DNA from 3 places in the Streptomyces sp. NPDC050704 genome. Region 1 is predicted to be linked to each of the others. Evidence: riboswitches for the same ligand, from Rfam matches in the RefSeq annotation. Region 1 holds a riboswitch; each other region holds the start of a gene.
What was found. Region 1 has a riboswitch for thiamine pyrophosphate ahead of thiO (glycine oxidase ThiO). Riboswitches for the same ligand answer to the same signal wherever they lie in the genome.
Positions count from the first base shown of each region.

Region 1 (3,248 bases):
CCAGGACGGGCCGGTCGGGTCGCCGCGCCAGACGGCGGTGTCGGCGGACGCGTGGTGGCCCGCGTACTGGACGAAGCGGCCGAACTGCTCGGACCAGAAGTACGGCACGGGGTCGTACGCGGCGGCCGTCTCGCCGACGATGTTCGCGGCGACCGTGCGAGGGCCCTGGAGTGCGTTGTCCCAGTGGTGGACCAGCAGGCGCTCGCCGTACCGGCCCGACGGGAAGGAGGCGCAGTCGCCGACCGCGTACACGTCCGGCACTGAGGTGCGCAGATGGTCGTCCGCGACGACCTCGCGATGGGCGCCGAGCTCGATCCCGGAACCGGCCAGCCAGGCCGTGGCGGGCCGCGCCCCGATGCCGACGACGACCGCACCCGCGGGTACCCGCGAACCGTCGTCCAGAACCACGGCGCCGGGCTCGACGCGCTCCACGCGCGCGTGGGTGCGCAACAACGCCCCGCTGTCCGCGTACCAGGCCGCCATGGGGGCGGCCACCTCGGCGGGCAGGGCGCCCACCAGCGGCCGGTCGGCGGCCTCGACGACGGTCACCGCACAGCCCGCCTCGCGCGCCGCCGTGGCGAACTCGGCGCCGATCCAGCCCGCGCCCACCACCACGATGTCGTGCTGCCGGGCGAGTACGGGCCGCAGTCGCTCGGCGTCGTCCAGCGTGCGCAGCAGATGGACTCCGGGGACGCCCTCGGCGCCCGGCAGATGGATCGGTTCCGCGCCGGTGGCGACGACCAGGACGTCGTACGGGACGGGCCCGGCGGCCGTGTCGAGCTCGTGCCGGCGAGGGCGCAGGCCGGTCACTTCGAGGCCCAGGCGAAGCTCGACGCCCAGCGCCTCGAAGTCGACGTCGAAGGCGGAGCCCTCCGCCTTGCCGAGGAGTACGGCCTTGGACAGCGGCGGCCGGTCGTAGGGCTGGTGGGGCTCCGCGCCGATCAGCGTCACGGTGCCGGTGAAGCCCCGTTCCCGCAGGGCCACCGCGGTCTGCACCCCGGCCATGCCCGCGCCGACGATCACGACGTTCCGTCCCGTCGTCGGGCTCCGTCCCTGCGTCTGCTCGCTCACACGATCACCATAGACACTGACGGATTGTCAGTCAGGGGGCACGATCAGTGACCTGTTCCACAGCGGCTTCCCCGGCGCCGGCGGGTTCAGTTCCCGGTGACCTCTTCGACCACACTTGTCCCGCTGCCCGGCTGCGACTCCCACTCCCAGGTCTCCTCCAGGCGCACCCGCCCGTCGGCCAGCTCGACGACCCGGGACTCGCAGTGCCCCGAGGAGGTGGTGCCGTCCCGCTTGAGCTGTACGTACCGGAAGTCGAGGCGGTCGCCCGCGCGGGTGCCCACGAGATGGCCGCGTACGACGTCGCCGCCCGCGTACTCGGCCCAGATCTCGCCGTCCTTCTCGTGGTACGCGAACCGGGTGCGCGTGCCCACCTGACCTGGGGCTTGGTCGGCGACGGGAGCGAGGAAGAGACCGTCGAGCGAGCGGGCCATGCCGTGAGGCTCCCTTACTGAGGCGTGCGACGAAGGGCTAGGGTGGCCAACGTAGAGCACTCGCGGGAGCCCGGACGAACCGGGCTGAGAGGGAGGCTGGGACGGCCTCCGACCGTACGAACCTGATCCGGGTCATGCCGGCGAAGGGAGGGGCTGGACGCCCATGTCGCGTACAACATCGGCCACATCCGCATCAGCCGCATCCGCATCAGCTGCATCCGCGTCCGTCACATCCGACGTACTGGTCGTCGGGGGCGGCATCATCGGCCTGGTCACGGCCTGGCGGGCGGCGCAGCGCGGCTTCACGACCGCGCTCATGGATCCCGAACCGGGCGGCGGCGCCGCGCAGGTGGCGGCCGGGATGCTGGCCGCCGTCACCGAGCTGCACTACGGCGAGCAGACCCTGCTCGGCCTCAACCTGGCCTCCGCCCGCCGCTATCCGGACTTCGCCGAGGAGCTGACCGAGGCGACCGGCCAGGACCTCGGCTACCGCCGGTGCGGCACGCTCGCCGTCGCGCTCGACGCCGACGACCGGGCCCATCTGCGCGAACTGCACGTCCTGCAGAGTCAGTCGGGCCTGGACTCCGAGTGGCTGAGCGGCCGCGAGTGCCGGCGCCTGGAGCCGATGCTCGCGCCGGGTGTGCGCGGCGGCCTGCGGGTCGACGGCGACCACCAGGTCGATCCGCGGCGGCTGGCCGGGGCCCTGGTCACGGCCTGCGAGCGGGCCGGAGTGGTCTTCCACCGGACGTGGGCCGAGCGGCTGACCGTCGTACGGGACCGGGCCGCCGGAGTCCGTACCGCCGACGGGACCGAACTGTCGGCCGGCCAGGTCGTCCTCGCCGCGGGCAGCCTCAGCGGGCGCCTCGCCGGGGTCCCCGACCACGTGCTGCCGCCGGTGCGTCCCGTGAAGGGCCAGGTGCTGCGGCTGACCGTGCCGAAACGGTACGCGCCCTTCCTGAGCCGGACCGTGCGCGCCGTCGTCCGGGGCAGCCAGGTCTACCTCGTGCCGCGCGAGAGCGGCGAGCTGGTGGTCGGCGCGACCAGCGAGGAGCTGGGCTGGGACACGACGGTGACCGCGGGCGGCGTGTACGAGCTGCTGCGGGACGCCCACGAGCTCGTACCCGGCATCACCGAGCTGCCGCTCACCGAGACGCGGGCCGGGCTGCGGCCGGCCTCCCCCGACAACGCGCCACTGCTCGGCCCGACCGAACTCCCCGGGCTCCTCCTGGCCACCGGCCACTACCGCAACGGCGTGCTGCTCACGCCGATCACCGGCGACGCCCTGGCGCACGCCCTGACCACCGGTGAACTCCCGGACGAGGCCCGCCCGTTCACGCCCAAGCGCTTCAGTACCGCCGCACTCACGGAGCAGCCCGCATGACCCGGGCAACCGCACTCACGACCATCTCCGTCAACGGTGAGCCGCGCGAGTTCGCCGCGGGCACCGCCCTGGACACAGTCGTCGCCGCCCTCACCGCGGCCCCCTCAGGAGTGGCCGCCGCGCTCAACGAAACCGTCGTCCCGCGCGCGCGGTGGGCGAAAACCCTCCTCTCCGAGGGAGACCGCGTCGAAGTCCTCACCGCCGTCCAAGGAGGCTGACCCATGGCCGACGACCCCTTCGTCCTCGGCGGTACGTCCTTCACGTCCCGCCTCATCATGGGCACCGGCGGCGCGCCGAGCCTCGACGTCCTGGAGCGCTCGCTCGTCGCGTCCGGCACGGAGCTGACGACGGTCGCGATGCGCCGC
Region 1 covers NZ_JBFAHW010000057.1:54,851-58,098, forward strand. The annotation lists gene AB0I18_RS29850 (FAD-dependent oxidoreductase) at 1-1,071, opposite strand, end outside; gene AB0I18_RS29855 (hypothetical protein) at 1,158-1,502, opposite strand; TPP riboswitch at 1,555-1,668, shown strand; gene thiO (glycine oxidase ThiO) at 1,666-2,883, shown strand; gene thiS (sulfur carrier protein ThiS) at 2,880-3,101, shown strand; gene AB0I18_RS29870 (thiazole synthase) at 3,105-3,248, shown strand, end outside.

Region 2 (3,248 bases), on a different contig from region 1:
GCGGTCGAGGCGAGCGCCTGCCAGGTCGTGAACCACAGGACGTGCCGGATGTCGGACTGGGTGAGTACGTCGCCGATCCGCCCGAACTGCCAGACCCCGTCGATCTTCAGCCCGCGGGCCACGATCGCCGCGACCGGGTAGGCGAAGAAGACCGCGAAGAACGCGACGGGCACGGCCATGAGACCGAGCCGAGCCGCGCTGTTCGTACGCGCGCGCGGCTTCGCCTCGGGCGACTTCGCTCCGGACAGCTCCGCTCCGGACGGCTCCGCTCCGCGCGGTTCTGCTTCGGGCGGCTCTACTTCAGTACGAGCGAGGTCCACGACTTGACCCACTGGTCCCGGTTGTCGGCGATCTTGGCGGGGTCCAGGGTCTCGGGATCCTCGGCCTGCGGTCCGAACTTCGTGAACTCGGCGGGCACCTGAGCGGCCTCGCGCACCGGGTACACGAACATGTTGAGCGGCATGTCGTCCTGGAACTTCTTGCTGATCAGGAAGTCGACGAGCGCCTTGCCGCCCTTCTCGTTCCTGGCGTTGCTCAGCAGCCCCGCGTACTCGACCTGCCGGAAGCAGGTGCCGGCCGCGACGCCGGTCGGTGCGGTCTTCGGCTTCGGGTCGGCGTAGATGACCTCGGCGGGCGGCGAGGAGGCGTACGAGACGACGAGCGGCCGGTCCGCCTTGGCCTTCTTGCCGCCGGCGGAGCCCGAGAACTCCTCGTTGTAGGCCTGCTCCCACCCGTCGACGACCTTCACGCCGTTGGCCTTGAGCTTCTTCCAGTAGTCCTGCCAGCCGTCATCGCCGTACTTGGCGGCGGTACCGAGCAGGAAGCCGAGTCCGGGCGAGGAGGTGGACGCGTTCTCGGTGACGAGCAGGTTCTTGTACGCGGGCTTGATCAGGTCGTCGAAGGACGTCGGCGGGGCCAGCTTGCGCTTGCTGAAGTAGGCCTTGTCGTAGTTGACGCAGATGTCTCCGGAGTCGATGGGCGTGACCCGGTGCTTGTCCTGGTCGGCCCGGTACTCCGGCAGGATCAGGTCGGAGCCCTTGGCCTCGTACGACTGGAACAGCCCGTTGTCGAGTGCCCGTGACAGCAGGGTGTTGTCGACGCCGAAGAAGACGTCGCCCTGCGGGTTGTCCTTGGTGAGGATCGCCTTGTTGACGGCCTGTCCGGCGTCGCCGTCCTTGAGGACCCTGACCTTGTACCCGGACTCCTTCTCGAACGCCGTCAGCACGTCCTTGGTGTAGGCGAAGGAGTCGTGACTGACGAGGGTCACGGTCTTGGATCCGGAGCCGGAGCCGCCGGTCTGGTCGTCGGAGTCGGACGAACCGCACGCGGCGAGCGTGACAAGGCCCAGCCCGACGGCCACGGCCGTGAACTTCCTGGTGGTGCTCACTGACTTTCCTCCTGGGTTACCAGGAAGAGACGCGGCCCTGCCCGGGAACCTCTGAAAGTTCCCGGGCAGGGCGCAACAGCTCGAGTAATGACCGAACTTCCTACCCAGAATGACCTGGGCAAGGTTCAGAGGGTCTGCGGCCCGCCAGGTCCTTTCATCCGTGACCCGGCTACCGCACTCTCAGCGCTGTGGCGCTCCCCTGTCGGAATATGAAGATGTGCTTACGGGGCCAGCGTACCGCCCTATCGCTCGGTGGCCGCGAGCTGCCCGCACGCCCCGTCGATCTCCTGGCCGCGGGTGTCCCGGACGGTCACCGGCACGCCGTGCGCCGCGATGGCCTCGACGAACGCCTTCTCGTCCTCGGGCCGCGAGGCGGTCCACTTGGAGCCGGGCGTCGGGTTCAGCGGGATCAGGTTCACGTGCACGGGCTTGCCCTTGAGCATCCGGCCGAGCCGGTCACCGCGCCACGCCTGGTCGTTGATGTCCCGGATGAGCGCGTACTCGATGGAGAGCCGACGGCCCGACTTGGCCGCGTACTCCCATCCGGCGTCCAGGACCTCACGCACGTTCCACCGCGTGTTGACCGGGACGAGGGTGTCGCGCAGCTCGTCGTCCGGTGCGTGCAGGGAGATGGCGAGGCGGCACTTGAAGCCCTCGTCGGAGAACCGGTTGATGGCAGGGACAAGCCCCACCGTCGACACGGTTATCCCGCGCTGCGACAGCCCGAGCCCGTCCGGCTCGGGGTCGGTGAGGGCCCGGATGGACTGGACGACCCGCTTGTAGTTGGCGAGGGGCTCGCCCATACCCATGAACACGATGTTGCTCAGCCGCGCCGGGCCACCGGGGACCTCACCGTCCCGGAGTGCCCGCATCCCGTCCACGATCTGGTGCACGATCTCGCCGGTGGACAGGTTCCGGTCGAGACCGGCCTGTCCGGTGGCGCAGAACGGGCAGTTCATCCCGCACCCGGCCTGCGAACTGATGCACATGGTGACCCGGTCCGGGTACCGCATCAGCACGGACTCGACGAGCGTGCCGTCGAAGAGCCGCCACAGGGTCTTGCGGGTGGTGCCCTCGTCGGTGGACAGGTGCCGCACGACCGTCATCAGCTCGGGCAGCAGCGCCTCCTGGAGCTTGGCGCGCGACCCCGCGGGGATGTCGGTCCACTGCTCCGGATCGTGCGCGTACCGCGCGAAGTAGTGCTGCGAGAGCTGCTTGGCGCGAAACGGCTTCTCACCGATCGCGGCAACCGCCTCTTTACGCTCGGCGGGCGTGAGATCGGCAAGGTGCCGCGGCGGCTTCTTGGCTCCGCGCGGGGCGACGAAAGTGAGTTCTCCGGGCTTAGGCATAGCCATACAAGTGTCGCAGACATACGAAGAGGGACCCGCCACCCTGTGGACAACGGGCCCCTCACGTACGTTTATGCAGGTCAACCGGTCAGCCGGTCGATGGGTCAGCCGGGTCAGCCGGACCCCACGAAGATCACCATCAACAACCACACCACCGGAGCCGTCGGCAGAAGCGAGTCGAGGCGGTCCATGATCCCGCCGTGCCCCGGCAGCAGCGTGCCCATGTCCTTGATGCCGAGGTCGCGCTTGATCATGGACTCGCCGAGGTCGCCGAGCGTGGCGGTGACCGCGACCGCGAAGCCGACGAGCAGGCCCTGCCACCAAGTGCCGTCGTCGATGAGGAACTCCATGCACAGTGCGCCCCCCACCATCGCGAAGGCGACCGCGCCGAGCAGGCCCTCGCGGGTCTTGCCGGGGCTGATGCGCGGGGCGAGCTTGTGCGTGCCGAAGCGCCAGCCGATGGCGTACGCGCCGGTGTCGCTGACGACGGCCAGCACCAGGAACGTCAGCAC
Region 2 covers NZ_JBFAHW010000024.1:94,375-97,622, forward strand. The annotation lists gene AB0I18_RS16885 (iron ABC transporter permease) at 1-179, opposite strand, end outside; gene AB0I18_RS16890 (thiamine ABC transporter substrate-binding protein) at 296-1,387, opposite strand; TPP riboswitch at 1,467-1,598, opposite strand; gene rlmN (23S rRNA (adenine(2503)-C(2))-methyltransferase RlmN) at 1,630-2,736, opposite strand; gene AB0I18_RS16900 (phosphatidate cytidylyltransferase) at 2,850-3,248, opposite strand, start outside.
Region 2: linked by a shared signal. The riboswitch ahead of AB0I18_RS16890 (thiamine ABC transporter substrate-binding protein) and the one ahead of thiO (glycine oxidase ThiO) in region 1 are both predicted to bind thiamine pyrophosphate.

Region 3 (3,248 bases), on a different contig from region 1:
GACGTGCGGGCCGAGAGCCCATGGCACATGTAGAGAGCGATCAGCATGATGGCGCTGGCCCCGACCACCGCCACGACCAGCGGGTTCGAACCCTGCAGGATCGCGGGCAGGATGAAGAACGTCAGGATGAGGAAGCTGACGGCCAGCGCGATCAGCGCCATGAGGCCACGCAACCGGCCCACCACGACCACGGCGACGGCGAAGATACCTGCCAGCAGCGCCATCGGCAGCCTGCGGTTCACATCGGTGACCGAGTACTGGAGCTCCTCGGGGGCGTCGGGCGCGTACGCCACGATCACCTCCTGGCCCTGCTTCAGCTGCCGCGAGGAGTCCGGCTGGACGATCTCCGTGAAGGTACGGCCCTTGTCCTTGCCGCTGTCGACGCGGATCGTCGCCTTCTTGCAGGTGCCGGTTGCCTGTTGCTGCGCCGACGAGCCCTCGGCGGTGGAGGTGTCACCGGTCGGGGTCTCCCCCGAGGCGTTCACGGACTTGCAGTCCACCTTGTCGAGCTTGGTCACGGTGGCCTGCTGGGTCTGCCGGTCGAAGCCGACCCCCGTGCGTTCGTGCCCCGGTGCACCGCCTGGCCAGAGCACCGCGAGCCCGACGATGACCGCCGCGGCGAAGGGGATCAGTACCGCCGCGATGACCTTTCGCAGGTGCATCGAGACAGGGGCGGCCGGCCCATGACTGTGCGAGTGGCCGTGCCCGCCGCCTGGTCCCTCACCGCTGCCGCCACCGAACCAGTTACCGCCGCCGCCCGGTCCTGGTCCGTCGTTTCCGTGTCCATGTCCGCCCTCGTGCCCATGGCCGTCGGGGCCGCGTCCGTGCGGTGGTTCGGACGGTGGGGGTGGGGGCTGCTGCGTCGTGGTCACCGACCGATCATCGCAAGAACGGCGGGGGCCCACTGTTCACCGCGCCCATTGTGACGCTAGCGTGGAGTCACCTTTGCACACGCGGGAGCTCGGAGCACCGGGCTGAGAGGGCGCTGACCTTCGTCCCAGCGATGTTTCACATGAAACATCGGCGGACGGAAGCCGCTGCGTCGACCGCCGAACCTGTTACCGGGTAATGCCGGCGTAGGGAGTAGGTCTCATGACCAACAAGGACGTACGCACGCCTGCCTCCAGCCAGACAAACGGGGCGTTCGCTCCGGGCGACAGCGGTGGGGAGTCCGCCTCACCCGAGAGCGGCGAGACCGGGAAGTCCATCGGCTGGCACAAGGCGTATGTCGAGGGTTCGCGCCCCGACCTGCGGGTGCCGGTCCGTCAGGTGCACCTCACCAACGGACAGTCGGTCACCCTGTACGACACCTCCGGCCCGTACACCGATCCGACCGTCGACACCGACGTACGCAGGGGTTTGGCACCCCTGCGCGAGAACTGGATCATCGCCCGGGGCGACACCGAGGAGTACGCGGGCCGTCCCCTTCGTCCCGAGGACGACGGGATCAAGCACACCTCGCCGCGCGGCGGACTGCGCAACCTCGACGCGGTCTTCCCCGGGCGTCCGCGCCAGCCGCGGCGCAGCCGCGACGGACAAGCCGTGACGCAACTCACGTACGCGAGGCGGGGTGAGATCACGCCCGAGATGGAGTACGTGGCCATCCGGGAGAACGTTTCGCCCGAAGTCGTACGCGAGGAGATCGCCGCGGGCCGGGCCGTGCTGCCGGCCAACGTCAACCACCCGGAGATCGAGCCGATGATCATCGGCAAGCGGTTCCTGGTGAAGGTCAACGCCAACATCGGCAACTCCGCGGTCACCTCCTCCATCGAGGAGGAGGTCGAGAAGATGACCTGGGCGACCCACTGGGGCGCCGACACGGTCATGGACCTGTCCACCGGCCGCAACATCCACACGACGCGTGAATGGGTCCTGCGCAACTCCCCCGTCCCCATCGGCACGGTCCCGCTCTACCAGGCGCTGGAAAAGGTCGACGGCCGTGCCGAGGAGCTGACCTGGGAGATCTACAAGGACACGGTCATCGAGCAGGCCGAGCAGGGTGTGGACTACATGACGGTCCACGCCGGCGTGCGCCTGTCGTACGTCCCGCTCACCGCGAACCGCAAGACCGGCATCGTCTCGCGTGGCGGCTCGATCATGGCGGCGTGGTGCCTGGCCCACCACAAGGAGTCGTTCCTGTACGAGAACTTCGAGGAGCTCTGCGAGATCCTCGCCGCGTACGACGTCACCTACTCGCTCGGCGACGGCCTGCGGCCCGGCTCGATCGCGGACGCCAACGACCGTGCGCAGTTCGCCGAGTTGGAGACGCTCGGGGAACTCAACAGGATCGCGAAGCGTTTCAACGTACAGACCATGATCGAGGGCCCGGGGCATGTCCCGATGCACAAGATCAAGGAGAACATCGACCTTCAGCAGGAGATCTGTGATGAAGCTCCGTTCTATACGCTCGGCCCGCTGACGACGGACGTCGCGCCGGCGTACGACCACATCACCTCCGGTATCGGTGCCGCGATGATCGCCTGGTGGGGCACGGCCATGCTCTGCTACGTCACGCCCAAGGAGCACTTGGGCCTGCCCAACCGTGACGACGTCAAGACCGGCGTCATCACCTACAAGATCGCGGCCCATGCAGCGGACCTCGCCAAGGGACACCCGGGCGCACAGGAGTGGGACGACGCACTGTCGGACGCCCGCTTCGAGTTCCGCTGGGAGGACCAGTTCAACCTGGCCCTCGACCCGGTCACGGCCCGAGAGTTCCACGACGAGACACTCCCGGCCGAGCCGGCCAAGACGGCGCACTTCTGCTCCATGTGCGGGCCGAAGTTCTGTTCGATGAAGATCTCACACGACATCCGCCGCGAGCACGGTGATTCGCAGGCGGAGATCGAGGAGGGAATGGCGCAGAAGTCGAAGGAGTTCGCGGCCGCGGGAAATCGGGTGTACCTGCCACTGGCGGACTGAGCCAGGGCCGACCGAGGCAGCGGTGATGCCCCGAGCCCGAGCCCGGGCCCTGGGCCACGAGGGCTGGGGCATCACCTCGGATGAGACTTGGAGGAAGGGAGGCCTCGGCTCGCCGGGCTCGGCACACTGGCTGTATGACAGCGAGATCCATGAGCAAGGGCGCCAATCTTCCGGTCGGGTCTTCCGTAGTCCGCGCCGAGCTTGCTTGGTCCGAAGGGCCCGGTGTGCCTGACGCGGATGCGTCGGCGCTGCTGCTCACCGCGGCTGGACGCGTTCGGGACGACGGTGACTTCGTCTTCTACAACCAGCCGCGGCACGTGTCCAAC
Region 3 covers NZ_JBFAHW010000010.1:134,544-137,791, reverse strand. The annotation lists gene AB0I18_RS08085 (YibE/F family protein) at 1-872, opposite strand, end outside; TPP riboswitch at 944-1,100, shown strand; gene thiC (phosphomethylpyrimidine synthase ThiC) at 1,093-2,922, shown strand; gene AB0I18_RS08075 (VWA domain-containing protein) at 3,057-3,248, shown strand, end outside.
Region 3: linked by a shared signal. The riboswitch ahead of thiC (phosphomethylpyrimidine synthase ThiC) and the one ahead of thiO (glycine oxidase ThiO) in region 1 are both predicted to bind thiamine pyrophosphate.